DNA from 4 places in the Paenibacillus sp. FSL E2-8871 genome. Region 1 is predicted to be linked to each of the others. Evidence: riboswitches for the same ligand, from Rfam matches in the RefSeq annotation. Region 1 holds a riboswitch; each other region holds the start of a gene.

Region 1 (7,676 bases):
ATTTTCGCAATCAGAATGTGCGCGGTGCAGCTATTATGCTGAGTGGTGCTTCTGCCAAACTGGAAGAATATCCAGCAGCGACACTCGGCATTAATCTGGCGAAACTCGTGGAGGAAGTGAAAGATTATGTTCGGCGCTTAGCATCATATGATGAGCGGCCATTTTCTTATTACGATCTGACCATAGAGATTGTTGATCCGAGTCTAGCGGACCAAGTGGAGAATGCAGCTGTAGCTATCACACCGAATAACCCTCAACGACGTGGTCCTCAGAGACCGACATCCTTTCATCGTAAGTAAAAGATCCTCTATATATGAGTATTGTATAAGGGACACCCGTAGGGGTGTTCCTTGAATCTTTAAACACCTAAATTTTTGCAATACTATCAGGAGGACGTTATCATGGCGGCACAATTGCCCAGTTCTTTCAGCGAGCGTATGATGGACATGCTGGGAACAGATTATAATCAATTTGCGGATTCTTATAAGGAAACCCCATACGGAGGCGTCCGTGTTAACACCTTGAAGATTTCCGTGGAGAGCTTAAAGGCTCTTTCTACTTTAGGACTCGAACCCATTCCTTGGTGTCCGACAGGATTTTATACAGAGAATGGGGCTAGACCTGGTAAACATCCTCACTACCACGCAGGTTTGTATTACATTCAAGAGCCGAGTGCGATGGCACCTGTGGAATTACTTAATATTGAACCAGGTGATCGTGTACTTGATTTATGTGCCGCCCCTGGGGGGAAATCTACGCAGATTTCAGCCAAGCTGTTAGGAGAAGGATTGCTGGTTAGTAATGATCTTCATCCAGAACGGACTAAAGCTCTAGCTAAAAATCTGGAGCTGTATGGGGTTCGTAATGGTATTGTTTTGAACGAAAGTCCAGATCATATCGCGGCTGCATTCCCGCTTTTTTTTGACAAGATCTTGATTGATGCTCCCTGCTCTGGTGAAGGGATGTTCCGTAAAGATGAAGACATGGTGAAGCAGTGGGATTCAGGTACACCTGCCAAATATGCTTCCATGCAGCGGGATATTTTACGTTCTGCTGCAACAGCATTGGCACCGGGAGGTACACTTGTCTATTCCACCTGTACCTTTGCTACAGAAGAAAATGAGGGAATTATAGCGGAGTTTATTTCTGAACATCCACAGTTCTCAGTGGTAGCGGTAGGAGGTACAGGCTCATTCGCTCCTGGCTTCGGAGAACTCTCAGGTACAGCAAGACTGTGGCCGCATAAGGTGAAAGGCGAAGGACATTTCATGGCTGTATTGCAACATGGGGGAACTAAGCGCTCAATGGAGGAACGTGATCACTTAGAGGTCAAGTTAAACGAATCTGCAAGAGCAAGAACTACTACTCCAAAAAGTGCAGCACACGTTAAATCATCCAATAAATCAGAAGGAAGACGGGGGAAAGAAGGGAAACCCTCTCACAAACCTACTGGTGGTGGTGACCGTGGTCGGCAAGTTTCAGGTGACGAGCAAGCTTTGACTGCGTATGGAAATTTTGTGCGAGATCAGCTTGGGTGGGAACCGCAAGGATATCCGGTTCTGTTCGGTGACCATCTGTACATTTCTCCACTTCCTAAGGAAAGACTAAATGGATTAAAGACGATTCGTCCGGGATGGTATGTAGGACAAATCCGTAACGGAAGATTTATTCCAGGGCATCCAATGGCTACAGCTTTGCATCCGGAAGAAAGCTGCCGAAGTGTCTCACTCTCCAGTACGAATCATGAAGCTATTTCCTATCTTAAAGGAGAGACGTTGTCGATTTCTCAAGAACGTCTCTCTATTAGAATAGGAAGTGCCCAAAAGGGATACGTTCTGGTCTGCATTGATGGCTACAGCGCAGGCTGGGGTAAGTGGCAGGATGGCATACTCAAGAACGAATATCCCGCAGGCTGGAGGTGGATGTAACAATGAGCCAATCAGGTAAGCCCGCCAAAAAACAACGATTAGATAAAGTGTTGTCCCATATTGGAGTGGGGTCGCGCAGTGATATCCGTAAACAAGCTAAACAAGGCTTAATATTGGTGAACGGGACAGTGGTAAAAGATAGTGGGTACCATGTGGATCCTTATGCCGATAAAATAGAGGTAGGGGGAGAGGTTGTTACCTACCGTGAATTCATATATCTTATGATGAACAAACCCCCGGGTGTCCTGTCAGCTACGGAGGACAAGCGGGATCGGACGGTTTTGGATCTTTTAAAGCACGAATATGCACAGTTTGAACCGTTTCCTGTAGGAAGGCTAGATAAGGATACTGTGGGACTGCTGCTGCTCACTAATGATGGGAAGCTTGCCCATGAATTGCTGTCGCCACGTAAGCATGTCCCGAAAACGTATGAGGCAACCATCGAGGGCGATGTAGACGCGGATGATGTCGCGGCTTTTGCAGCAGGGGTGGAGCTGGAAGATGGCTACGTTACTTTACCTGCACACTTAACCATTCTTGGAAGAGAGCGCGGCAGCAAAGTGATTTCTCATATTTCACTTATCATCACTGAGGGGAAATTTCATCAGGTGAAGCGTATGTTTCAGGCGGTTGGCAAAAAAGTCACTTTTCTGAAACGTGTATCTATGGGAGAATTGAAGCTGGATGAAAGTCTGCCGCTTGGAGCTTGTCGGGAACTGACGTTAGAGGAACTGGCACTCTTAGGCGCAGAATCATCTCAAGGATAATATAGAAAAAGAAAGACAAGGATGGTGGAGTATGAGATACAAACTGATTGCACTAGATGTGGACGGTACGCTATTAAATGATGATCACCACTTAAGCTCTGAGAATAAGGAAGCTATTGCTGAGGTTACACGTCTTGGCGGTCAAATCGTATTGTGTACGGGACGCAGTCCACAGAACTCGATTCCTTTCATGGAGGAAATGGGGCTGACTGGTTACGTGCTTGGTCACAATGGAGCAGCGACGGTACGAGTGGAAGATCGAGAAGTGCTGCACCAATATGGTATGGATGCACGTGGTCTTGACCCCTATATTGACTATTGCCGTAAGCACAATATTCATTATGATGTGAATACTGCTTTTGATATGTATGTTGATAATGTAGAGAATCTGACTAAAGAAGCTAATTATATGTATGAGCACTTCCGTATTGTGCCAGCGACGCTACCAGCCTGGGAAGATTTCCGTGAACCGGTTGTTAAGTTTACTGTATTTACACAGCCAGAAATCCTTGACGAAGCTGAACGTGAATGGCGTACTTGGGCTCCTGAGTACAATATTTTGCGAAGTGGTGAATTTTTCGTTGATTTGATGCATCCCGAATCTTCTAAGGGCAACGCATTAAGAAATCTCGCTGTGAAGCTGGGAATTCCGCAAGAAGAAGTCCTCTCAATCGGTAATTATTTTAATGATATTTCAATGCTTACCTATGCGGGGATGGGCGTGGCGATGGATAATTCTCCTGTAGAGGTAAAAGCGGCAGCGAATGCTGTTACGGGTTCGAACAACGAGCATGGTGTGCGTGATGCGCTGGTTAAATATTGTTTATCCTAATAATGGAAAGCATAAAGCGGACTTGAGTCCGTTCTATGCTTTTTTTTGTTATGAAGGAAATAAAAGAGATACATAACAGAATTGATTCTATCCAAAAATAACCCGCCCTTAGGATTAACTAGAAAGGGCGGGACAATAGATTAACTTCCTGTATTAAAGTTTAATTTCCTCGTTCCGGCTAGGATCTCTATATTTATAGATACCAGGGTTCAGTTCAATTTTTTCGTCGAAAGGAATATCTTTGTAGCTATCAATATTAGTTCCTGTAGATATCATGCCCTTAGGTGTAATTTCAGGCACCACTTCTTTGCCATAAATCCGTAACGTAGTTTGGTTAACGCTTTTGAAGTGAGGAGATTTGGATGATGATTCAACAATCAAATTTTCGCCTTCAGTATAGTACGTGAATTCAATTTCTAATCCATCGACATCAAGTGAAGTGAACTGTTTTTCTTCTTTAGGTTTGTTTATTGTGATCCAATTCTTGCTGGTATCACGTTTCTCAATGACAGCATCCTTTAATATAAGTTTCATTGGAACATCGGACCAGTCGTTATACCATTCCGGAGATTCGAATTGAAATAAATGCTGGTAGCTTTCGGAATGATCTCCTTTCAAATTCCAACCCCCAGTGATTGTTTTATCACCTATAACCAACTGAGCGGTATTATAGTGGACAATTCCTTTTTTAAGCGAATCATTTTCATCTATTAGAATTTGGATATCCAAAGGGGTAACCACTAGCTGATCTAAGGTTATACCGGTCTTTTCTTGAAATTCAGGACTGTTATACAGTTTCTTAGTGTAAATCGCTTCACTTGCTTTTTGTCCATCTGCTTTAAAATCGAACTTCCACGTACCTGAAATTCGTTTCGCTTCTTCAATGTAACTAAAATGAAGACTAGCTTCCTTCCAATCTGATTCAGTTATATTGAAAACCTGTTCAATAAATAAATCCGATCCTTCGTTAGGCATGATGGTTGGAATTGCCTCATTCTCTTGACCAGCAGTACTAACTACCAAATGTGGGTTACCCCGTCCTAAGTCAGCTGGTGATGCAGCGACTTTGTAACGGATAATGGTTTGATTGGAAACTTGTCGAACGGATTCGATTTGAATGCTTGGGTATTGCTTAACTCCCGTATCAATTGTATCTCCTGCTTTATGATTAGATTGTAAGGGAATATTCCGATCACTGTAAAAAATGAGATTCCGTGCTTCAAACCTGTAGTCCTTTTTATCATCCTTTAATGTATCAGGTGTCTCATATACTCCAATGAGTTTCTGGCTTTCAGGATCGTATTCTAAATAACCGTATACCTTTGCCTTGGCACCGGATTCACTAGTCATAGTGTTTTCTTCTGTAGCAAATCCAGTATATTGGGATAGATCAGATTTAGTATCAAGTGATAACAGCATTTTCATTTTTTCTCCGTCAGTTACAACACCGTTCAAATTCATTGTTACTCCTGAACTGGAAGCTTGAAGATTATACTGTTGACCGATGCCATTATTTAATGCATTGCTCACACTTCGACCACCAATTTTATCCCAATTAATCGTCATACTAGCGAATACAGGAATGGCTACAAGTAAGAGGCAAGAGAAGACAATACTGATAGGAATAACCTTTTTATTAGACCTAGGAGTATTCTGGGAGGAATGCAGATTTCTTTGACGTGTATATGCCTCTTGTTCTATGGCAGTCCACATCAAATCATAATCCGGTCGGGGAATATGTTTATCTTTTTCAATATAGAGACTCATTACTATTCAGCTCCTTTAGTTGGGTTCCACCCATTCTATTTAGTATTTTAAGTCCCTTGTTCAGTCTGGATTTTACAGTTCCTTCGGGTATGCTCATAACTTTAGAGATCTCGGGTACAGTCAATTCGTTTATAAAACGAAGGACTACTACCATTCTGATTTTGTCGGAAAGCTGACTGTATAACCCTTGTAATTCTTTTTTAGTTTCCTGTCGATCCAAACGTTTTTCTACAGGGTTTGATTCCTCAGACCTGGATAGTAAATAATTACGTACTTCTTTCATCCACCCCGTCTTACGCCTTTTGATCACACTGTTGCACTCATTCGAAGCAATTCGTAAAATCCAAGCTTTCAAGTTTCTTACCTTCGACTTATCCGCTAAGATAACTTTTACAAATACCTCTTGGGAAATATCCTCCGCATCTGCCTGATTTTTCATTAAGTAGTAACAAAAATAATATACTTGTTCTTTATAGAGCTCGAAAATTTCCCGGTCACTCATTTTGCTGCACCCCCTGTCTTTGCTGTTCTCATTAATAAGACTTATAAGCGTATGTAATCGTTCATTTTTCATTTTGATTGTAGTATTTCTTCTGAGTATCATAGCGAATTCGAATGGAAGATAAGTCGTTTACAGGTAATTATAACCATGATAAAATTAGCGGTGGGACATGCGTCCGTAATCTATTAAAACTAATTGAATGTCCGCGTTAAAGGTAAAATCATCGAAAGATGATGACACAAAGCCATGGGTCTAAAGCCTTTCGACAGAAGGAAATGATCGCCAGGCCGCCATAGGGATGTCTTATGAAGCATAAAGGATAGCTCTAAGAATATGTAGTCTATTTTGAGCTCTTTTATTATTTCGACCTATACGGCGTTACATTATCGCAAGGGGCCGAAAGGGGAAGTACATGAACAGTTTTTTCAAAACAATAGGTACTAGTTTGGCAGTAGGTGCTTTATTGCTGTCCGGAACGATCGGATGGATGTCTAATCCAGGAGTAGTGTCAGCAGCTACCTCAACAGTAGTAACCGCGGATCAGATGATCAGCAAAGTAACGGCAGCCTCCAAAGCAATAAAGAATTTCCATCTGGATGTGACCAAAAAACAGGATATTCAAAGCGGCGGGGTGCGTATCAGCAACACCAACACTCTGAAGCTGGATATCAACCGTCTGCCGAATTTTGCCGCAGCAGGCACTGTCGCTAGTAGTCTTTTAGAAACATCGTACAGTCTATATGCCAATGACAAGGAGTTTTACTATCTTGTAGACGGAAGTGAACTGATCGATGAATCTGAAGATGAAGGTTACGACGATGACGGGGAGCCAATCGATCCTGATGCACAATATTGGCTTGGACTGGAGAAAACGGAATGGGATGCCTTTTACTCTAAAGGCCAATACGATCCTGTTTTCATGCTTGATTCGGTCAAAAGTTATAAAAAATCCATGAAAGTCAGCACTGCTGGCGCACAAACAGTCTTACAATTCACGGTAACCGATCCGACAGCAGCTAAGGGGATAATCAAACTCTATGACCAGGAGAACCTCTGGGATGGAGAGACAGTTCAACCCAAAAGTGTAACGTGGAAATTATTCGTCAATACTAAGACCTGGCAAACGGAAAAGCTGACAGTCGATCTGAGTTATGTGCTGGTAAGTGATGGAGCCAAAGATACATACACCACGAAAATCGAAGCTAAATATTCCAAAAATAATAAAGGTGCAGCCATTGTAAAACCGGCCGAACTAGAATAATAAGGACGATTCATAACGAGCGAAAAGCGCTGTTCAGCGGAACAGCGCTTTTTGTTGTATCCAACAGCAGTTCTTTATTAGTTGACAAGAATAAATCATTGCTGTAATTTATATGTATGCGCATGTATATAATAATTTATCTAAATATAATTTAATGAAAGTTGGGAAAAAGATGATAGCACTAGACACAGCATTAACTTTTCGCAGAGGGCTGACATTAAAAAACCGAGTGGTTATGGCTCCAATGACCACACGAATGAGCTTTTATGACGGTGTAGTAACACAAGATGAATTGAAATACTATTCGCTAAGAACGGGCGAAGTAGGTGCGGTCATCACTGCGGCAGCAAATGTACAAGAGGGTGGAAAAGGATGGGAAGGTGAACTTAGTGTTTCCTCCGATGAATTTATTCCTAGCCTTAGCCGATTAGCATCTACTATTAAACGAAATGGAACAAAAGCTATTTTACAGCTATTCCATGCAGGAAGAATGACAGATTCAAAAATATTGCGTGGCGTACAACCCGTTTCCTCCAGCGCCATTGCTGCCGAACGTCCGAATGCAGAAATTCCAAGAGCATTAACAGAAGATGAAATTTTCGGTGTGATCGAGGATTTT
Region 2 (7,676 bases), 5.0 Mb from region 1:
CATAAATAAAGAACAGCCTGAAGCCCCAGCCACTAACCCGGTCGTTCCGGAAATTGGTGAAGAGCTAACGATTCCAAAAGATGTACCACAGCAAGCGGTTCCTCAGGAGGCGCCAAAAGCGGAAGATACAACCACTTCCCCACCGGTAGCAACACCAGCCCCTTCGGACCCTCAACAAGTTAAAGGTGGCGAATAATATGCGGATTAAAAAAATGATCAACAATACATTATCGAGCATCATGCTTGTGATATTCATTCTGCTGGTGGTAGCCGTAGTTTTATCAAAGGCCTCCGGCGGTGAACCTGCCTTCTTCGGATACCAGATCAAATCGGTACTCTCAGGTTCGATGGAACCAGGGATTCAAACCGGATCGATTGTCGCTTTAAAACCCGGAGGAGATATGAATCGCTTCAAAAAAGGCGATGTGATCACCTTTAGAAATGAAGAAAACCTGCTCATTACTCACCGTGTTGTAGAAGCAACAATGAATAACGCTACCGGTGAAGCCATGTATCGCACGAAAGGTGATAACAATGATGCACCTGATATGAACCCTACCAGTTCCACGAATGTTGTAGCTGAGTATACCGGGGTCACCGTACCTTACGTAGGTTACGCTATGAATTTCGCAGTTTCCAAAGCTGGAAGTGTTGTGCTCATGATTGTACCAGGCTTGATGCTCCTGCTCTATGCCCTGTATTCATCATGGAAGGCTGTAGCTGCACTCGAAAAGAAAAATGCTGCTATGCTTCCTACCTCTCCACCTCCAACTGAAATACAGTAATCCGTTGATTGTCCGCTTCCGCTTACGAACCGGAAGTTACAATATATAACTTTTATAAAAAAACCACAAAAACCGAGGAGGAATTTTAATTATGGGTATCAAGAAAACATTGGGTCTTGGCGTAGCATCAGCAGCACTGGGTTTATCATTGATTGGTGGCGGAACCTTCGCTTACTTTAGTGACACTGCACAAAGCACTGCTACATTTGCTGCAGGTACACTCGATTTGAACTCCGATCCATCGGTTATCGTTGATTTGAAGGATCTGAAGCCAGGTGATACTATCAAAAGAGACTTCAAACTGAAAAATGACGGTACACTTGATATCGGCTCTATCCTCCTTAAAACAACTACCTCCATTAATGATGTGGGCGGTAACAACGGCGCTAACGATTTAGCTAAATTCATTAAAGTTAAATTCCTGGTGAATAAAGATAAAAGCGGTGTTATTGTTCCGGAGGTTGTAGTATGGGAAACTACATTGGCTGATTTGAAATCTCAAACTCCGGATCTAGTAAAAAACACTGGACTTGACGCAATCTGGGGTGAAGCAAACGGTATCAAAGCCGGCACAAATGATGGCTTCACCGTTCAATTCGAATTTGTTGATAACGGTGAAGAGCAAAACTACTTCCAAAAAGATTCGTTGACACTGACTTGGGATTTCACAGCTAAGCAAACTGCTGGAGTCGCTAGATAATCTAATAAGTCTTCCATTCGAAGAGCAGCAGATTCTTATTCCGGAAAGCGGATAAGTAGATGCTGCTTTTCTCTTTACAATAAACTTTGTCGAATTTAATGATATTTGCTATACTAATAACAAAAATTACGGAGGGGCGTCAGCATAGTGCCACAAAATATGGGCCAACGTATCCAGCATCTCCGCCTAGAAAAGGGATTGTCCCTATCTGAGCTTGCGGACAGAGCGGATGTTGCTAAGTCGTATCTTAGCAATGTGGAGAGAAACATCCAGTCCAATCCTTCAATCCAGTTTATCGAAAAGATCGCCGACGCGCTTCAGGTATCCATCCATGCTTTGCTCTATGGAGAGCCTAATGATGCTGAGGAATCACCTTTAGATTCGGAATGGTTCCGATTGGTGCAGGAAGCTATGGCCTCAGGCATAAGCAAACGCGAATTCAAGGAGTTTCTGGACTACCAGAAATGGCGCCTGGATCAGAAGGATTAATCCTCCATCTGACCTGATAAGATCCTCTTCTACTCATACTATTAAACATAAGCGCCTTCGCTCTCCTAACACGGACGGCGAAGGCGTTTGTATTCTAGCAGAATACAATGATCATATACGGTGTGAAACTTATACTTTCATATACACCGAAAAAGAGCACAGCGAGTTATCGCTGTGCCCTTTTTTAAAATATTACGCACTGAATGTATTACTGCACGGCTTGCACTGTCTTCTCATGAAAGAAGCGACGAATTTCATCTGCCTTTATGCCAGCCTTCTTAGCTGCTAATAATAAATGGACCCACTCTACGTCTAGATCAATGACCTGCTGTTCTCTGTTGCTTCCCTGGTTGGACTTGTCCAAAAAATCTCCTCCTAAGATTTTAGTCCCCAGGCAATCCGGCTGTCATAGTATTTCTACCTTAGACCCGCGACTTTGTGCCCCTGCCTTTCGGCAGGTTTACCTTTTACTGGACCCTTTACACGAAAGGATCTACTTTGAATATATGAAAATCGCTAACTGCAATAACATTATACTATACTAAAGTGGAAAAGTGTGTCGATTTCTGATTAGTTTTTCCATTAAAAAACAAAAAATAGAAGCTCTTTTGTGCGATATCTTGTCCTTTTAACACGATACTCGTCCTATTCATAAAATTAATTAAGCCGATAGAATGATACTTCCTTCCCTATTAGTTAAAAATAAGGATATTAGAATCATTTTAGTGGGCCTTAGGAATGGGTAATGAGAAGAAACAGCGTTCTTTTCATTAGAACAAGCTAACCCATACCATTTTGCGAACGTATTGGACGAAAGAATGAATTGATTACACGTGTGGAAAGTAGCACAATAAGATGAGAAATGAAACCGCAATCATCACAGCTCCAGTAAGCGTTGACACAAAATGTCACGTATGGAGTTCATCCGTTAAGGAGGATGTATTCATGGCAGCCAAAGAGCCCTATAACGAATCCATTTGGAGTAAGTATTACGGACCCAATTTAGGCTACATTCAAGAAAGATATGAACAGTTTGTGAAAGATCCTTCCACCGTAGAGAATAATTATCGCGAGCTTTTTACAAATTCGGGTCCCCCACCCCTAACACCGGATAGCGAACCGGCTCCACAGCCTCGCATTTCGGGAGACACCGAATGGCTTAGAAAGGCAGTAAGAGCTTCCAAGCTAATCGCTAATATTCGTATATATGGCCATATAGCCGCTGATATTGATCCGCTTGAGCGCGATCACAATCCCATGGCTAAATATCTTGAACTCGAAACCTATGAGCTGACTCGTGAGGATCTGCTCGCACTACCTGCCACGCTCATTTGGGAGAATGCGCCGAATGATGTGCATACCGGATGGGATGCAGTTCAGCGTATGCGTCAGGCTTACACCAAGACAATCGCCTATGAATTCGGGCATGTGCATGAAGAACAAGAACTGAAATGGTTGAACAGACAGGCAGAATCCACAAGCTCACCAGCGCCTTTAAATAATGCAGAACGTAAAGAGCTGCTAAACCGCCTGATCCAAGTAGAGCAATTCGAAACCTTCCTCCACAAAACCTTTGTGGGTCAGAAGCGGTTCAGCTTGGAAGGCAATGACGCTCTCGTACCGATGCTGGATGAAATCGTACGCGCTGCTGCGCATGACGGCGCAGAGCATATTCTGATGGGCATGGCGCATCGTGGTCGCCTCAACGTTCTTGCACATATTTTGGGCAAACCTTATGACATTATATTTTCAGAGTTTCATCATTCTCCGAACAAGGAGCTTTTCCCTTCCGAAGGCTCTACAGGCATTAACTATGGCTGGACGGGTGATGTGAAATACCATCTGGGTGCAGATCGCGCTGTCCGTGAAGGAGAAACCGTACGCACAAGAATAACACTAGCGAATAACCCAAGTCACTTGGAATTCGTCAATCCTGTCGTGGAAGGCTTCACTCGTGCTGCTCAAGAAGATCGGAGCACAGCCGGATTGCCGAAGATTGATACCAGTAAAGCTATGGCGGTACTGATGCATGGCGATGCTGCTTTTCCAGGTGAAGGGATTGTTGCAGAAACACTTAATATTGGCAAACTTCAAGGTTATCAGAATGGCGGGACGATCCATATCATTGTTAATAACCGGATCGGCTTTACGACAGAAAGCGAAGACTCCCGTTCAACGCATTATGCGAGTGACATCGCCAAAGGATATGAAATTCCAATTATCCATGTCAATGCTGATGATCCTGAGGCCTGTATATCAGCCGTTCGTTTAGCTAGTGCATATCGCAATCAATTCAAAAAGGATTTCGTTATTGATCTCATCGGCTATCGTCGTCATGGACATAACGAAATGGATGATCCTGAAACTACACAACCTATCGTGTACGGTAAGGTACGCAATCATCCAACCGTTTACAAGGTGTATGCGGAGCGGCTACAGCGTGAAAAAATTCTTACAGCTGAAGATGTACAAAAGATGCACGTTGAAACAGAAGGCGTATTGCAACGTGCGTACGATAGTATGAAGGAAGGCAATCACAAGAAAAAAGAACCAAAGGCCTTCATTCCTCTTCATACAGATCGCTCAGCGGCAGGCACTACAGCCGTACCGATCTCCAGTCTGCAAGAGATTAATCGTGAGCTACTGAGCGTACCTGATGGATTCCAAGTCTATCCGAAACTGGAGCGAATTCTGCAGCGTCGCAAGGACGCACTGAATGAGGGTGAAAAGGTCGACTGGGCACTCGCTGAGTCCCTCGCCTTCGCAACCATCCTGAAGGATGGAACGCCAATTCGACTTAGCGGTCAGGATGCACAGCGTGGCACCTTCGCACACCGCCATCTGGTGCTGCACGACAGCAAGACAGGAGAATTATTCTCTCCGCTTCATCAGCTAAGTAATTCTCGCGCTTCCTTTGGCGTATATAACAGTCCGCTATCTGAAGCTTCTGTGCTAGGCTTTGAGTATGGTTATAATGTGTTCGCACCAGAAACCTTCGTCATCTGGGAAGCACAATATGGCGACTTCGCCAATGCAGGTCAGGTTATATTTGATCAGTTCATTGCCGCTGGACGTGCGAAATGGACGCAGCGCAGCAATCTCGTCGTCATGTTACCGCATGGCTACGAGGGACAGGGACCCGAGCATTCCAGTGGTAGATTGGAACGCTTCCTACAGTTATCCGCGGAAGAGAACTGGACCGTTGCTAACTTGACCACTGCTTCTCAATATTTCCATGTCTTGCGGCGCCAAGCTGCTTTATGTGGACAGGAAGACGCTAAACCACTGGTGATTATGACGCCGAAGAGTCTCATTCGTAATCCGCGCAGCACATCTGCCGGAACTGAGCTCGCTTCCGGACAATTCCAGCCTGTGTTAGCTGAGCCTCTGCTAGGCCAGAAGCCAGGTGAGGTCAAACGTCTAGTAGTCTGCAGCGGTAAAGTAGCTATCGACATCCAAACAGAGCTAGAAGCTGCTTCAGACAAAGATTGGTCATGGCTACATGTACTGCGCTTAGAGCAACTCTATCCGTTCCCAGAACATGAACTGAGTGCTCACTTAAGCTCCTTCACATCCCTTCAGGAAATTGTCTGGGTGCAAGAAGAGCCGAAGAATATGGGCGGATGGAGTTATACCGAACCTCGGTTACGGGCCATCGCACCGCAAAACACTAGCGTGAGATATATCGGACGTCCTGAACGTTCCAGTCCTGCGAGTGGTTATGCAGATGTTCATAGCTTTGAACAGCGTAGAATTGTTTCAGAGGCCCTAAAAGCAAATTCACAAGTACAAACAGCTGTACCGTCCTCTTAAGAGGACGGTATCACAATAGCGTAAACCATTATGTTTGGGGAGGTAACGGCCTGTGTCAGAAATCTTAGTACCCGATCTGGGAGAATCTATATCCGAAGGAACCATCTATAAATGGCTGGTTAAAGAAGGCGACACGGTAGGTCAAGGTGATGTGCTTGCTGAGTTAGAGACGGATAAAGTGAATTTGGAAATTAGTGCGGAGGTGGAGGGTGTCATCTCCTCCATCCTACGTCAAGCGGGCGAAAACGTAGCCGTTGGCGAAGCCATCGGCATCATTGGAGCCGCTAGCGGCAGTACGCCGCAGGCCGCTGAGAGCAAAGCGCCTGAAGCGGCACCGGCAAGCGGCAGCGCAGCAGCCGCACCTGTAGCAGCGCCCGAAGTCGCTGTAGCGGGTGGCGAAAGCCCCGCTGCATTGGCATCGCCGGGCGCACGCAAGCTGGCACGGGAGCGCGGCATCGACCTCGGCGATGTTAGCGCCCGTGATCCTATCGGCCGGATTGGTCAGGCCGATGTGTCCGGTCATGGTGCAGCAGCGCCACAGGCCGCTGTACCGGTAGCTCCGGCGGCACAAGCCAAGCCGGAGCCAGCGAAGCCGGCTGCGAGCAAAGCCGCGCCAGAGGATGGCAAGAACGTGGAGCGCAAGCGCATGTCGCGCAGACGGCTCACGATTGCCAGCCGCTTGGTAGAAGCGCAGCAGACCGCAGCCATGCTGACCACCTTCAACGAGGTGGACATGACAGCGATCCTCGACATCCGCAAGCGCCGCAAGGATGCTTTTAAAGAGAAGCATGAAGTAGGACTAGGCTTCATGTCCTTCTTCACCAAAGCCGTGATCGGTGCGCTGAAGACCTACCCTCTGCTGAACGCAGAGATTGACGGTGAAGATCTGGTTGTTAAGAAATTCTACGATATCGGTATTGCCGTTGCGGCTAAGGAAGGTCTAGTGGTTCCGGTTGTCCGTGACGCAGATCGCCTCAGCTTCCCGGAAATCGAACGTCAAATTGGCGAACTCGCTTCCAAGGCACGCGCTAATACACTTAGTCTCTCCGAGCTTCAAGGCGGTACGTTCACTATCACCAACGGCGGTGTATTCGGTTCCCTATTATCCACCCCGATTCTGAATACCCCTCAAGTTGGTATTCTAGGGATGCATAAGATTCAATTGCGTCCAATTGCGCTGGACGAAGAAAGAACCGTTAACCGTCCAATGATGTATATCGCCCTTTCCTACGATCACCGGATCGTTGACGGCTCTGAAGCGGTTAGCTTCCTCGTCAAAGTGAAGGAATTGCTGGAAGATCCAGAAGCCCTGCTGCTGGAAGGCTAACCCTGATCGATCTTTCGACTTAAGAATATAAAGAAGGTATCCCTAAAGCTTCGCATTAGGGATACCTTCTTTTATATCTGAATCAACTATTGAGATGAAGTATTTCATAAGTACAAGGTGAATCATGAATCCCTAGGTTAGAAAGTCCGGCGTTGTCGGGAATGCTTCCTACCTTGCATATGATCTAACTGTATTTTATACACTTATTTATTTCTGATCTCCCATATCCTCTTCCTTAATTGCATTCTCTACAACTAAAATCCGTAAAAACGTTTATTTCCACTAATCTAACCAGTAATAGCTGTATTAAATACAACTACAGGGCTTATATAAACGTGTTAGTTAACTTTAATTGTACATAGTACAACTAACTTAGCGCAAGCAACTACAAAACTACAAGAATCTACTTCAGCAGCTCACCAGCCACCTGCAGAAATTGCTCCTTGGTCAAAATCTTATCTCCGTAGCTGCCGAGTGTATAATACGCATCCTGCTTCTCGTTATACCAATTCAGATAATCGTAGCTGACCTCTTCCTTCACTACTTTGTTATAGATCACTTC
Region 3 (7,676 bases), 2.4 Mb from region 1:
CATCGTAAGAGAATTTTCTTCCTCATTCTTAATGCTATAGCGCGTATCACGACCTAAAGTGGTCAGTAGACCTCGGATATCAATACCCTTTTCGTCAAAATGCTTAATAAAAAAGTCGTTACCAACTTTATTACTAGGATGATAGATATCAATGTCTTGAATACGAATTCCGGTCATATGAATGAATCCTCCTGAAAAACTCTATAGTTTTTTTAGTTATAAGAAGAATTAAGCTGTAACGGTGGAAATGATCTCGATGTTATCTAGTCCTGCTTTACGACCCAGACGAGCAAGCTGCATTTTAAGAATTGGGTTATTCTCAAGGGTTAGATTTACTTTTACAAATCCATCATTCTTAAACATTACGAAGCAACCTTCCAAAAGAGGCACAACATCAGGAGCAGTTACGTTTAGCTTTCTGCAGTCGATTTGTAATTCATAGTCAGCTGGAGTGATAGGATTAATAGTTTGTTGATAAGCTTGGATAGATTTCAGACCATCTTCTTCAGAAAATGTTCCTTCCAGCTCAATATTGATCACTTTTTTAGTAGTGTCTGTCTTTAAAATAAACTGTCCCACGTTAACATCTCCCGATATTTTAATTTTACTGAAAATAGTTACTTTATTTCTTCAATCGTTTCGAGAAGAATATTAAAAGCGGTGATGATTCTAGGTGCCCCTATAGCGGGTACTAAGTGTAATAGAATACCTTTGAGTTGTTCTACAGTAACTCCCACACGAAGAGCCATGACATAATGAACACCCAATTGATCAAACTGACCCATCGAAATCAGGGCAGAGATAACTGCGATTTCCTTCCAGTCAGCTTCGATTGTGTTGCGTTGAAAAATATCGCCGTAGGCATTCCCCATAATAAATTCAGCCAAATCGGGGAAATGTTCTTTAATCGGAGCCAGTGCTTTAGCTCCGTAGTCTCCAGAGAGATTCGTGAAGTGGTTCAGACCACTGTTTACATTGTCTTTCATAAGTGACCTCCTAATTTAGGTTCAAAGTACGGTGAGCAGTCGGAGGGACCTCATCACGGTCTGTTAGCAGTTCAATGACGGCAACACGGTTGATGGCAACAGCATCCTTGATGGCTGTTTCGAACTCCTCCGCTGTCTCACATTTGTAACCCTTAGCGCCTAGTGATTCTGCGAATTTCACAGCATCCATAGGGACTTCGTAGATAGTTCCGTCAATACGTCCTGTAGTTTTTTCCATACCTTTTAGAGCCATATCTAGCTGTTTATTATTCACAACAATGAATATGACAGGAATATCCTTGCAGACAGCAGCGTTAATCTCTGCGCCTAGCATCATAAAGCAGCCATCTCCTGTAATGCAGAAGATCGTTTCTTCTGGAGCAGCAACCTTTGCACCAATCGCCATTCCGATGGAATTACCCATACAAGCAAAGTAAGCATCGAAAACAAAACTGCCCGGTTTCTTAACCTTGTACCATTTCGCAGCATGGAAACCGTGACTTCCATCATCAACAAAGACTGTGCTGTTATAAGGAATCAAATCACTCATCGTACTCAAGACCGATGCAAGTGAAAGGTTTGGTAAAATCGGAGGCTCTTCGGTATAATCGGAATTTGTCGGTGCTTCGCGTTTTGTGATGTTGTTCGTGTCAATATTATTGAGATAGTAAACTAGATTGTCCCGTAGATCTCCAGTCACTGGAATCGTTTTAGAGAACAATATTTTTCCGACAAAAGTCGGATCGCTATCAAACTGAATTAATGTTGCAGGATGATTTTCCCTTTTAAGATTACAAATAGTCATATCACTTAAACGTGACCCGAGAACGATAAATAGATCACTTTGATTCAGCAAGTCATCCCCATGGGTACAACCGCCTACTCCAATTGGACCGTGATAGAGTGGATGATCCCAAGCTATAGCCCCTTTACCACCTGGAGATGTAACTACAGGAATATTAAATGTTTCCGCTAATTGAATTAGCTCACTATGTGCTCCTGAGCGGTTAACGCCTTTACCCGCGATAATTATTGGATTCTTAGAGTTATTTATAGCATCAAGTACACGGTCGATATTAGCATGGCTAACCAGTGATTCGCGTTCAGGGATTACAATATTACATTCCTCTAGCAATTCCGTTTGTACATCAAAGGGAATACAAAGGTGAACTGGACCACGATTACCGCTCAAAGCAATGGATATGGCATGATTAAAGATTGTGTTAAAGTGATCTCCACGTTCAATAAGCTTGCTATATAAGGTGGCAGGTCTAAACATATCAGCTAAATCAGCTAGAAAAGAAGTAGAGTCCTGACATTGGGGAATTCCAAGCTCTTTAATAGATTGATGGCCAGTAATAAATAGGACAGGTAGGTTGTTAGCCTTAGCATGTGCTGCTGCAGTTAATAGGTTTGTTCCACCAGGACCTGAAGTACCAAAAGCTACACCTAGTTTTCCAGTTTTAAGCGCATACCCGGCTGCTTCGAAGCCGGAACTGGACTCATGTCTCCCAGGAATAAATTCAATACCGTAATCTACCATTTTAAGAACAATAGGACAAATGGATTTCCCAATAATACCAAAGGAATGGGTAACACCTAGGTTCCGTAGTGCTTCCGACATGTAATCTGCGACTGTCTTCAAAAAATACACCTCACAAGTTGATTGTTATTTTAAAATCAAACATTAGAAAACCTGTGCTCTGAATTAGGGCACAGGTTGGTGGCATAAATCGCCATAGAGACTGAACAATTGTTCAGTCGTCTTGGTTTTCTGCAACCTGGCAGTCATGGCCTCTGATTAAAAATGAGGCTGTAGATCCATGGTTTTGCGTCATCCTCTTTCGAAGATTTTGCCAATATTAATTTTAAAATTTATAAGAATAATTTTCCTTTACAATATATTCCTAGAGAACCTTTGTCAATATATTTTCGCAAATTAACTCGAATTTTGACGAAAGTCTTGTCCAACCTATGAAATAATAGATATAAAAAAAACTCCCCCTAAGTCAAAACTTAGGAGGAGTTTTTGGACTTGTTTATATATTTTTGCAAGTGACTTAAAACTTGAAAATATGGATAGTCTTCTGTAGATTAAACACAGCCTGTGTCATTTTCTCAGTTTCTTCAGCAACAGACTGCAGGGCATTAATTTGTTCATTCATAGCGGCGGATACTTCCTCGGTGCCGGCAGCGGTTTGCTGTGTGATTGCAGAGATATTCTCTATTGCACTTGAGATTTTCAAGGCACTTTCCAACATCAGATCACTTTCAGCAGAGAAGGAAGAGATTTGCTCGGTAATATACTGCACACTTTGCACAATTTGAGCAAAGATATGAGCAGATTGAGTGATCATCTCATTCTGTACCTGTACGACTTCTTCGTTGATAGCGATATTGTCAATCGCTTGTTTGATATCAGTTTCGATGCTCCGAACTAAGCCAAAGACTTCCTTCGTTGAAGCCGTTGATTCCTCGGCAAGTTTACGAACCTCCTGTGCGACTACAGCAAATCCTCGACCATGCTCTCCGGCGCGTGCTGCTTCGATGGAGGCATTCAGCGATAAGAGGTTGGTCTGCTCAGCGATCTCTGTGATGGTTTTTGTAATCATCGTAATTCCGCGAGCATTATGAGACAGGGCTTCGATAGTATCAGCTACTTTTTGAGTAGCCTGGATGTTTTTGCGCATGCCTTCAGCTTGAGTATCAACGGACTGCCGTCCTTGTTCAACTAGTTCTAATGTATGTATTGAACGTCTGTTCATTTCTTTCGTTGAGTTCGTATAATTGGATACTTTATTCTCAATATCTTTAATGGATTCTGTCATTTCAGCGATATCCGTAGATATTTCATTTGCACCAAGAGCTAGCTCGTTAGACGAAGAGGCTACCTGTGCCATGACAATTTTCAAATTTTGATTCTTATCTTCGATTCCACGGCTTGCATCCATAACTTGACGAGTGATTTGTGATGCTTCTGTCAAAATCTTCTTGAGCTTGTCAATCATAGTATTAAAGGAACGACTTACGTCCCCCATAGACCCGTTCTCATCGGCTCTACTAGTAAAATCCCCTTTTGAAATACTATGAGATACATTCGCGATGTCATCAAAAGAAGATGTAAGCGTTCTCTCGATAAAGCGGGCCACGGGGAAAGTTAGAGCAGCAAGAACTACGATTAGAACAATACCCAAAATAATGTTGCCTAAGATCATAAAAGTAACTAAAACAGGAATAGCAAATAGTGCGGCAACGAGGTAACATCCGGCAACAATTCTTTGTTTTAACGGAAGTTTATGCATCCAGTTCATTGGTATAATGTCCTCCTTATTAATATTATGTATTGGTGTTATTATATGGGATTTAAAGGTGATTGGTCTATAGTAAGAACTGACATAAATCTTCTTTTCGGAGTAGTTCTTTAGATTTCGTGTCAAAAATCCTCATAAATAGCGGAAATTTTTGCGATAGCAGACTTTACCATCTCTAAAAGTTCTTGCGGTGAAAGTACAATAACCGAGGGACTAAAAGAAAGGATTATCCGGCAGGCCGACTCGATCGTATTAAATTCGGCATCTACGTTTACCCACTCTGCTTTGCTAGTTGGCTCTATCAATTGGACAGAGACGAATCTTTCTCGCTGTAATTCTTTTAAGATAGATGTTCTAACCCTTAGCTTTACTTGATACTTTGGCAGTGCTGCTTTAAAGGCAGTGGTGGACTCTTCCCAGTACTGTTTTAAATCAAAGTCATCAGGTCTTTTAAACCACTCATGAGTCTCCTCAACGTTAACTAATCTGGACACACGAAAGGTCCGTAGTTCATCTTTGCTTTTGGCTACGACATACCATACTCCGCGTTTTGCAACTAACCCAAGAGGTTCAATGAAACGGACCGTTGTCTCGTTGCTCCGGAGATAAGTGATTTTTACTTTGCGGTCCTCCCAAAGTGCTCTCTGCAGTACAGAAAGGAACGGATAAGTCTCATCCGAAGGATGCCAACTGGCGCCATCAATATGAATACGCTCGCTTAGGTAATTTGCTGGGTTACTAAGTCGATGTGAGGATGCAGCCTCTAGTTTGAGAAGAGCGGAAGAGTAGTCGTCTTGTATCCCCAGATCCTTCATTATTGATGCGTCAGCGGACAGAAGCAGTGAACCAATCTCTTGTGGCTTCATTCCCGTTAGGGAGGTTCGGTACCCTTCAGTAAGCATCCAGCCTCCTTCACGACCACGTTCAGCTAAAATGGGTATTCCTGAAGCACTTAATGCTTCCATATCACGAAACACAGTTCGTTCTGATACCTCGAGTGTTTGGGCCAATTCTCTAGAAGTCATTTTTCCACGATTTTGCAACAGAAGTAATATTGATAACAAACGGTCGGCTCTCATTAGGCTATTGTACCTCCTCGAATTATTGATTAGACGATCACCATTAATCATTTCTAAATCATGATTATATTATATATGTCAGTTGATGTCATATATACGGGCTATACTTATAAAACGTAAGGAATGTTCACAGAATATTGAAATCCGAATTCATGTGGAAAGGGTTGAGGGCTATGACATTGAAAGGGAAAGTTGCATTGGTTACCGGGAGCAGCAGAGGTGCCGGGAGGGGAATCGCTTTAGAATTAGCAAGAAGAGGCGCTTTTGTCTATATTACAGGGAGGACCACAGATGTATCCGTCACAGAACATATTAAGGGGAGCATAGATAGCGTACTTTGAGAAATAAAAGAGAGTGGAGGCTCTGGTGCGGTAATACGATGTGACCATACGAAGGATCAAGAAACAGAAGCAGTGATCCGTCAGATCGCTGAAGAGCAGGGGAGGCTCGATATCTTAGTTAACAACGTATGGGGAGGCAATGATTTAGCTATCGAGCAGAAGCCTTTTTGGGAGCTGCCTACAGCTCATTGGGACAATATGTTTAATGCCGGTGTGAGAGCACAGATGATCACAAATTATTACGCAATTCCCTTCATGCGCAAGGCTAAAACTGGTGGTCTAATTATCCATACAACCTTCTGGGATCATTATAAATATTTAGGCAACTTTTATTATGATCTTTCTAAAAATGCACTTTTACGTATGGCTTTCGGATTGTCGAAGGAGTTAAAGGATGACGGCATTGCGGTTATTCCACTTTCACCTGGATGGATGAGAACAGAAGCGGTTCTAGAAGCCATGAATACAGATGAGGAACATTGGCATGGAGTTGAGGAACTGAAAATGAGTGAATCGACGACATATATTGGTCGAGCAGTGACTGCACTAGCCGCTGATCCAGAGGTTATGTCTATGTCCGGTGAGCCGCAGCAGGTTGGAAAGCTTGCTGAAAAGTATGGTTTTACTGATATTGATGGAAGGATAATCTCTTCGTTCATAATATAGGAAGAAAAAGATGCGTAAAATATAAGAAAGGCCACTCCAGTACATTCTGGAATGGCCTTTCTATATTATAGATTAAAGAAGGATGATTTCTTCAGCAGTGTTAATTTCTGGTAAACCAGCAAGTTTAACAAGGACTTGCTTAGGAACGGCTTTGTCAACGGTCAGCAGCATGATTGCAGCGCCCCCAACAATTTTACGTCCCACTTGCATGGATGCGATGTTTACATCGTTCTCACCAAGCAATGTACCTACGAGTCCGATAATCCCTACTTTGTCGTTATGGGATACAAAGATTTGATGACCTTCAGGAGCAATATCAACTGGGAACTTATTCACTTGAACAATCCGTTCTCCGTAACCTTGCAGCAGGGTGCCGGCAACAAGATACTCTTGGTCACGATCAGCTTTTAGAGTAACAGTAATCAGGTTGGTAAAGCCTTTAGTTTTAGAAGCTTTAGTTATTACTACGTTCACGTCGCGTGTTTTCGCTAAATGCATGGAGTTTACGATATTAACGTCCTCCGCAAAGTGGCGGGAGAGTACACCTTTTACAATGTAGCGGGTTAGTGGTTGGGTATCTACATCCGAAAGATCACCAGCGTATTCAACATGGATTTCACGGATAGCAGCAGCCGCAATTTGGGTAACAAAGCTGCCTAGTTTTTCCCCAAGCGTGAAGTAAGGTTGAAGCTTATTCATTACACTTGGAGCAACTGGAGGAATGTTGACCGCGTTAATGAACGGTTCATTACGCAGAATATGCAACACTTGCTCCGAAACATCGATCGCCACATTTTCTTGAGCTTCAATCGTAGAAGCGCCAAGGTGAGGAGTCACGATGATTTTTGGATGAGACAGGAAAGGATGATCTGCTTGCGGCGGCTCTTTCTCGAATACGTCGAACGCAGCGCCAGCAACAATACCGCTATCTATAGCTTCTACTAATGCCATTTCATCAATTACACCACCACGTGCACAGTTGATGATGCGCATTCCCTTTTTCATCACTTCGAATTGTGGGCGAGAAATCATATGGCGTGTTTCCGGAGTAAGTGGAGTGTGCACAGTAATGAAGTCTGCTCCGCGAACAACATCGTCTACGGAAGCCAATTTAACTTCCATCTTTTCAGCACGTTCAGCTGTTAGGAAAGGATCAAAAGCAAGAATTTCCATACCGAAAGCTTTAGCACGTTTAGCCACTTCGCTACCGATTCTGCCCATTCCGAGTACACCTAAAGTTTTGCCACGAAGCTCTACACCTACGAATGTTTTTCTATCCCAGGTTCCACCGAT
Region 4 (7,676 bases), 5.8 Mb from region 1:
TAGTTCCATCCCCAAGACCTATAGATATTGTGGAGAAAGACGCGATTAAGTCATTAATCGACGGGGGCTTTGTCGTTGTCGCTGCAGGTGGTGGAGGTATCGCAGTCGTGAAGTCTGATGATAACACGTACAAAGGTGTTGATGCAGTCATCGATAAGGATTTTGCAACGAGTCTTTTAGCAGAGCAAATTCATGCGGAGACCTTAATTATTACAACGGGAGTGTCTAGAGTATGCATCAACTATGGTAAGCCGAATCAAAAAGAGCTTTCCAAAATGACGGTTAATGAGACTAAACAATATGTGCTAGAAAATCACTTCCCAGCAGGAAGTATGCTGCCTAAAATCGAGGCAAGTTTAAGCTTCTTAGAGAACAGCGGAACGCGAGTTATTATTACGAATCCGGAAAGCTTGAAAGATGCGATCAATGAACAGGCAGGCACTCATATCGTGAAGTAATTTAAAGCGAGGGGAAGTGTAGATATGGATCAAGCAAAGTTGGAACAAAATTATGATAGGTACAAATCATACGGTTACGGTGAGGAATTACTGCCCAAGAAGCCTGAGCAAAGAGACTGGGGAATGTCCAACTATATAACCCTTTGGATGGGTGCTGTTCATAATATTATGTCGTATATGACAGTTGCAGGCTTCTTCGTCTTAGGATTGGATACAACACAGGTGCTCTTTGCCGTTATGCTTTCGGCCATTATTGTCTCCGCATTTTATGCTTTAAACGGATATTCTGCCTCCAAATATGGGCTGCCATTCGCGATGTTGCTTCGTGATTCATTTGGGGTAAAAGGAGCAATTATACCGGCATTGATACGAGGACTTGTTGCCGGATTAGTATTCTTTGGAACCACTACCGTTGTTGGTGCAGAATCATTAAATGTTATATTTGCTAGATTTATTCCGAATTATATGGATTTAGGCGGTGGCTTCACACTATTCGGGTTAGCATTCCCGACAATGATCTCCTATGCGATTCTTTGGACAGCAACGGTTCTGTTGTTCTTAGGTGGAATGAAAACATTAGGTAAGTTCGGTAACTGGTCTTCCCCGGTAGTGTATGTGTTTATTATTGGTGCTGCTGTTTGGGCGATCAAGATTGCTGGAGGGTTTGGTCCGATTTTAGAGTATGTACCAGCGAACCCAAGCTCAAGTCCATTAGTCTTTATTGCTTGCGTGAGTGCATTGGTATCTAACTGGGCGGGTCCTGTTGTGAATATGTCGGACTTCACACATCGTGCGAAATCACCAAAAGCGGCTATGATTGGATTGCCAGTAGGGTTTATCTTGTCTTATATTCTTTTTGCTATCACTTGTGTGGCCTTAATCGCGGGTACAGAAATTGCGTTTGGTGAACCGATTTTCAATATCGTTCATGCCATTGATAAAATTGAAAACACTTTCGCGGTTGTTGTATTGATTCTAGCGCTAAACGTAGGAGCAATCGCCTTCGTAGTGTTTGCAAACCTATTGCCAGCTGGCTTGCAAATGTCATCTCTTTTCCCGAAAAAATTCACTGTAAAGACTGCAGGTGTCTTAACAGCCGTTGTTGGAACTTTGATTTTGCCATGGAAGCTGGTAGAAAGTACAACCACTTTATTCTACTTCTATAGCTTTATTGGGTCCATCTTTGGTCCAATTGCGGGTATTATGCTTTCAAGCTTCTTTATTCATCGGAAAAGAGTATTAAATCTTGATAATATCTATGTCCCAGCAGGTAGCAATGGTGAATATAAGAATGGTTACAATCCTGTTGCGATGGCTGTTTTAGCAGTCAGCTTCATCCTTCCTATGTCAGGTGCATTTCTTAAGGGTATCCCCTTCCTAGTTAGGATGAATGATTTTGCTTTCTTTAGTGGCTTAATTGTTTCGTTTGTTCTATACACCATCTTTAGCAAAACACTAAAATCATCCCAATTAAACTAGAGGAGGAATTTGAAATGGATTACATGAAATTGGCTGTAGACGCAACGATTGAGGGTATGAACAAGAAATTTGGAGGCCCGTTTGGTGCAACGATTGTCCGAGGCGATGAAGTAATTGCAGCGGTTAGCAATACGATGATGAGAGATACGGATCCTTCTGCACATGCGGAAATGGTAGCTATCCGAGAAGCTTGCAAAAAGCTAGACACGATGGACTTATCGGATTGTGTAATTTATGCCACCTGTGAACCGTGTCCGATGTGTATGGGCGCTATTATTTGGTCAGGGGTTAAGGAAGTTCATTATTGCAGCACAAGAGATGATGCGAAAGAGCATGGCTTCTCTGACATTCACCTTCGCGAATATTTTGTGGGGCATGATGAGAGTGTTGTTAATATGATTAAAGTGGAAGCTAGAGAAGATTGCGATCATTTATGGACGCATTTCCACGAATTAAACAAGAAATAATTCATGCGGTCTCCTATATTTTCCGGCACTATTTTAGTGCCGGATTTTCCTGTTCTTCTACAGACCTACTCAGCAAGATGAAGCTGAAGGAAATCAATCACCTGATGAAGAGCTTTTTGCACAACAGGGTTATCGAAATCTTTTTCAAATACATGCTCTCCGTTTGGAATAGTAATAAGCTTTGCCGCTACTCCTTCTTTCACTAGCGCAGCTCTCATGAATACCGATTGTTCATATGGCACATCTACATCGTTCGTTCCGTGAAGTAACAATGTAGGGGGAAATTCCTTAGTTACATGATGAATAGGACAGAATTTGAGAAGTTCTTCCTTATGTAGAGAAGGATTCAAGCCTGTCACTTCTTCGATCCAACGACCGGATTGTCTTGCATATAAATAGAGAAGAAAACGCTCGTCAACGCTTGCGCTCGTAATGATTTGATCGGACACTGTACCTTTTGCAATCTCCATGGAGACGATATCCTTTTCACAATAGAATTTACTTGGTTCGAGTGCCCATGGAGCGCTAATATCGCCATATCCATAGAAGGAAACAATCGCACGTGGCTTATGGGTAAACATTCCTGTGCTTAGTGCAAGGAAACCACCTGCTGAGCTTCCCACTACAGCGATCCTCGAGGGGTCAATGGAGAATTGTTTTGGTCCTTCCTTTTCTAACCAAAGAAGGCTATCTTGGACATCTTCAAGGATGTCAGATAGGGTTGACCTAGGGGCTAATCTATAGTCAATCGAAAATAGCGCAAAGCCATTATTAGTGTAAAGTTGTATCATTTCCTCGGATAGATCTTCTCGATCACCCCAAAGCAGGCCGCCTCCGTGAATGTACACAATAGCAGGGGCTTGGGGACGATTTGTTTCATAAAAATCAGCTTTAATTGTAAATGAGTCATTTTCTTTAAAAATAATGGTCTTCTTCATAGTTACCCATTACACCTCATCAAGTAAGTAATTTTTAAAGACTAGCACTACCTCTATTGTATATCATTCACGAATTTTGATGAAACCATAATCATGAATACCCAGGATTGGAGATATTAGCATGGATAGAAAGAGAAGATATCAGGCTTTATTTGATAATATTAATCAATATAACTCGGGTGAGAAGGGCATCACTAGAATTGCCTATACAAATGAAGAGCAGACATGTACGAGTGCTTTTATGCGGATGTGCAAGGCTGAAAATTTAGATATTCGGATGGATCATTGCGGAAATGTGATTGCTAGAAGAAATGGAAAGATAGAAGGGCTCCCACCCGTTGTAATGGGCTCTCACTTGGATACGGTATACCAAGGTGGGAAGTACGATGGGGTAGTAGGTGTAACGGCTGCTTTGGAAGTGATCAAACGTCTAAACGAAAAAGGGATTGAAACGGATCATCCGATTGAAATTATCTCATTTGCCTGTGAAGAATCCTCGCGTTTTGGTATTTCAACAGTAGGCAGCAAAATAATGTCAGGGTTATTTCAGAAGGAGAAATATAGATCTTTGAAGGACAAAGACGGTATTACAATGGAAAAGGCATTTTCGCTATGTGCACTGGATTATAACAGTATTGATCAGGCGAGTAGAGAGAATGAAGAATTAAAAGCGTTTTTTGAATTACATATTGAGCAAGGTCCTGTCTTAATAAACAATAATAAAAGAATAGGAATTGTGACTGGAATTGCTGCACCCGTGAGGCTTCATATTCAAATATCAGGGAAGGCATCCCACTCTGGAACGACACCTATGAATATGAGAAAAGATGCTTTTCTGGGTGCCTCAGAAATAGCACTTGAGCTTGAGAAGGGAGCCAAACTCGAACAAGAATTTGGAACGGTTGCGACGCTAGGGGTGATAGATATCTTGAATGGCGCTATGAACGTGGTTCCGGGAGAAGTGGAAATTAAAATTGATATCAGATCTACTTCAGTGGCATCCAGGCAACGTGTGTTAGATCATTTATATCAGACGATAGCCTCAGTACAAGAGAGCAGACAACTTGAAATTGCGAGTACGGAAATCATCTCCGAGGAACCAGTCCTATTATCGGATGAGATCACTCATGTTCTAGAATCCATTTGTGAAGAGAAGGGGATATCGAGTCAACGGATGATCAGTGGTGCAGGGCATGATGCCATGAACATGAACAAACTTTGCCCAGTAGGGCTTATCTTTGTTCCTTCTGTAGATGGACTTAGTCATCATCCTAATGAATATACAGACTTGGATGATATCATTATGGGGATTGATATTTTAGAAGAAGCTGTTCTTCGTTATGCGTTTGTAAGACAAACATAATTCGTGTTGAGAAGTAAGTCCCAATGTGACATATATAAATGTTACATTGGGCTTTAGTATCTAATTTTATAATTGTTCGCAGAATTGTTGCTTTACATTAATAAATATTATATTAAAGTTAACATTGAGGTTTGTGAAAAATTTCCCATTGAAAAAAATTAAATCACAGCGGAGATAGGTCTTTTGGTGGTAGCCTATTTTTAATAGAGTATTTAGGACTAAAAATAGTAAAACAGAATATTGGTAAACCTATTGAAAAATAGGGACACAAAGCCATAGGGTCTAAATCTATTTATAGATATGACAGCCGGTTGCATGCAGTGGGAGTTTCATGCTCTTATTTTTTGATGCATATGCAGCCGTTATCATTCTGATAGCGGCTTTTTTTTTGCTCGTTTTCTAATAAAAAAACGTAATAAATCGGAAAAAGGATGATAGTACATGGATCAGACACAACCACTGAGAGTATGGAGAATGATAGGCCTCGTCATAATGGCAACGTTGATATTTTGGGGGTGCTCTTACTATTTCATAAAATGGACTGCTAACTCTTATGAGCAAGAAGCGGTTGCTGCTACATCAGAAGCTACGATACATGCGAGTAGATCGATTGGAAATATGATACAGGGTGGATTAGATTCATTAGATGGAATTGCTGATTCTATTTCGGAAATCAATTATATGGATTGGGATAAGACCAAAAAATATCTGCATCACTTTGATAAAAAATATAATTTTATTCGAATTAGCATCAACAGCCCAGATGGTAAAGCTTACGCATCAGATGGGACAATGTTTGATGTATCAGATGAAGTAGGGTTCCAAAAGGCTCTGCAGGGTATTAGCAGTATTTCTGATCCATTCTTAGATAAGATCTCCAATAAAGAAATTATCACGATCAATAGTCCACTTAAGTTTAAAGGTGAAGTGAAGGGTGCTTTATCTGCCAGCAAATATACACAGGATCTTTATGATGCTCTTGCAGTTTCCTTCTTTAAAGGTCATGGTTATTCTCAAATCATTGATCAAAAGGGACAAGTCATTATCCAATCGAAGAATCTCGAAGAGGATAAGACAATTGATAACATATTCGAAAGTATAAGTATTGATTCTAGAAATAAGAAACAACTGCAAATCTTTAAAGAGAACATAACCGCAAAAAAATCTGGAGTAGGAATATTTTGGATTAACGGAGATAGCAAAATGGTTGGTTATTCTGGCATCCAGGGGGTTGAGGACTGGTATATTCTCTCCGTGATACCGAAAGATTTGATCATGGCCAAAGCGTCTCAAATGAGTCAGGCGACTTTTCTATTATGTGTAATCATGTTTGTCTTACTATTGATCATATTTGTTAACATTCTATTAAATAAGAGCAAAATTAGGAAACAGATGGAGAGGATTGCCTTTGAGGATGAGTTAACACATCTTTCTAGAACGAATAAATTTGTTATAGATGCTCAGTATTTACTTAAAGAGAAACCGAATACAAAGTTTGCTGTGTTGCAATTTGATATTGAACAATTTAAATACATAAATGAAATTGTCGGTTTTCATGAAGGAAATAGTATTTTGATTCAAGTGGCTAATAGCTTAACAGCAAACACATTAGACGAGGATGTCATTGGACGCTTAGGGGGTGATCGTTTTATTCTTTTCACTTCGTATGACAATAAGGCGGAATTATTCATCCGTATACAAGTACTTACTGAACAAATGAGCGACTATACGTTTGGAAATGAAGAAGGTTTTAGGCTAGTGATTAATTGTGGAATTTACTGTATAGATGATCGTCAGAGCGATATCCTCACATGTATTGACCGAGCAGGAATCGCTTGTAAGTCCATTAAAGGTGGATACAAGAGCTCATGCACTTTCTTTGACGAACAATTGCTATTGCAGATACACGAAGAGCAAGACATCGTAAGAAAGATGGATGCTGCCATGACAAATGGTGAATTTATAGTATATTTACAACCTAAAATGGATCTGCGAGTGAACAGTTTTCATGGCGCTGAGGCATTGGTTCGATGGAATGATCCTCAGAAGGGACTTATATCTCCTGCAGTATTTATCCCCATATTTGAGAGGAATCGCTTTATTGTGAAATTAGATTTAATGGTGTTTAAATCAGTATGTATCATGTTGAGTAAATGGATCCAGGAAGGAATCCAGCCACTTCCGATTTCAGTGAATATATCGCTTATAACCCTATACCATAATGATTTCCTGCTCCATTTGACGAATATTATTAACAGGTACCAGGTACCTGCTAGATTGATAGAGTTAGAGCTGACCGAGTCTATTGTATTCCAAAATTTAGAGTTTGTTAGAGATATTTTGTTGGAGTTGAAACGTAAAGGATTTTCCATAGCTATCGATGATTTTGGGACAGGTTATAGTTCCTTAAATGTATTGCAATATTTCCCTGCTGATGTCATTAAGTTAGACAGGGCTTTTCTGATGAGTAAGTCAAATGATGAGACAGGGAAGATAGTAATTGCCAGTATGGTCAAACTAGCTAGGGATTTAAATATGAAAGTTGTGGCAGAGGGAGTTGAGACAGAGGCGCAAATTGATTTTTTGAAACAAATAGATTGTGAAATCGCACAAGGATACTATTTCGCGAAACCAATGCCAGTAGTAGAATATGAAAGCTTAATTAAAAGTACATAGGGAGTGCAAAGCATGAGGAAAATGAGAAATTGGACTATCGTAGGCAAAATTACTGTTACTAATTCAATATTACTGTTAGGTGCTCTGATCATTGCGATCGTTGGTAGTGTGTATTTCAGCAATATGTATGCGAACTCTAGAAGTATGTATAAGAACGATCTTACGTCAGTTTATGCACTTGGGAAATTCGAATCAAATAATCATGAAATAGTAACCTTAACGAATAAGATGATCGCTAGTCATGATCCAAGCGAACTTCAAGAGAGTTATCAGAAAGTTGTTGAGCTTCAAGCTG

The links. Region 1 has a riboswitch for cyclic di-GMP ahead of NYE25_RS00415 (DUF6612 family protein). Riboswitches for the same ligand answer to the same signal wherever they lie in the genome.
Region 2: it holds a riboswitch for cyclic di-GMP, as region 1 does, so the genes downstream of both, NYE25_RS22885 (anti-repressor SinI family protein) here and NYE25_RS00415 (DUF6612 family protein) in region 1, are expected to answer to the same signal.
Region 3: it holds a riboswitch for cyclic di-GMP, as region 1 does, so the genes downstream of both, NYE25_RS11585 (thiamine pyrophosphate-binding protein) here and NYE25_RS00415 (DUF6612 family protein) in region 1, are expected to answer to the same signal.
Region 4: it holds a riboswitch for cyclic di-GMP, as region 1 does, so the genes downstream of both, NYE25_RS26195 (bifunctional diguanylate cyclase/phosphodiesterase) here and NYE25_RS00415 (DUF6612 family protein) in region 1, are expected to answer to the same signal.

The regions. Positions count from the first base shown of each region.
Region 1 is NZ_JBBOBV010000001.1:71,264-78,939, forward strand. It holds gene NYE25_RS00385 (DUF309 domain-containing protein) at 1-299, shown strand, start outside; gene NYE25_RS00390 (RsmB/NOP family class I SAM-dependent RNA methyltransferase) at 402-1,928, shown strand; gene NYE25_RS00395 (pseudouridine synthase) at 1,931-2,695, shown strand; gene NYE25_RS00400 (Cof-type HAD-IIB family hydrolase) at 2,727-3,527, shown strand; gene NYE25_RS00405 (DUF4179 domain-containing protein) at 3,681-5,294, opposite strand; gene NYE25_RS00410 (RNA polymerase sigma factor) at 5,278-5,796, opposite strand; cyclic di-GMP riboswitch class I at 6,000-6,091, shown strand; gene NYE25_RS00415 (DUF6612 family protein) at 6,209-7,057, shown strand; gene NYE25_RS00420 (NADH-dependent flavin oxidoreductase) at 7,170-7,676, shown strand, end outside.
Region 2 is NZ_JBBOBV010000001.1:5,051,476-5,059,151, reverse strand. It holds gene NYE25_RS22905 (hypothetical protein) at 1-196, shown strand, start outside; gene sipW (signal peptidase I SipW) at 198-785, shown strand; gene NYE25_RS22895 (TasA family protein) at 877-1,485, shown strand; gene NYE25_RS22890 (helix-turn-helix domain-containing protein) at 1,645-1,974, shown strand; gene NYE25_RS22885 (anti-repressor SinI family protein) at 2,183-2,338, opposite strand; cyclic di-GMP riboswitch class I at 2,365-2,449, opposite strand; gene NYE25_RS22880 (2-oxoglutarate dehydrogenase E1 component) at 2,920-5,787, shown strand; gene odhB (2-oxoglutarate dehydrogenase complex dihydrolipoyllysine-residue succinyltransferase) at 5,840-7,114, shown strand; gene NYE25_RS22870 (hypothetical protein) at 7,518-7,676, opposite strand, start outside.
Region 3 is NZ_JBBOBV010000001.1:2,503,352-2,511,027, reverse strand. It holds gene NYE25_RS11600 (3-oxoacyl-[acyl-carrier-protein] synthase III C-terminal domain-containing protein) at 1-177, opposite strand, end outside; gene NYE25_RS11595 (hypothetical protein) at 229-579, opposite strand; gene NYE25_RS11590 (carboxymuconolactone decarboxylase family protein) at 618-986, opposite strand; gene NYE25_RS11585 (thiamine pyrophosphate-binding protein) at 997-2,640, opposite strand; cyclic di-GMP riboswitch class I at 2,759-2,854, opposite strand; gene NYE25_RS11580 (methyl-accepting chemotaxis protein) at 3,047-4,297, opposite strand; gene NYE25_RS11575 (helix-turn-helix transcriptional regulator) at 4,420-5,376, opposite strand; gene NYE25_RS11570 (SDR family oxidoreductase) at 5,721-6,383, shown strand; gene serA (phosphoglycerate dehydrogenase) at 6,456-7,676, opposite strand, start outside.
Region 4 is NZ_JBBOBV010000001.1:5,836,054-5,843,729, forward strand. It holds gene arcC (carbamate kinase) at 1-458, shown strand, start outside; gene NYE25_RS26175 (cytosine permease) at 483-1,937, shown strand; gene NYE25_RS26180 (nucleoside deaminase) at 1,952-2,404, shown strand; gene NYE25_RS26185 (alpha/beta hydrolase) at 2,470-3,342, opposite strand; gene NYE25_RS26190 (Zn-dependent hydrolase) at 3,464-4,705, shown strand; cyclic di-GMP riboswitch class I at 4,938-5,024, shown strand; gene NYE25_RS26195 (bifunctional diguanylate cyclase/phosphodiesterase) at 5,147-7,381, shown strand; gene NYE25_RS26200 (methyl-accepting chemotaxis protein) at 7,394-7,676, shown strand, end outside.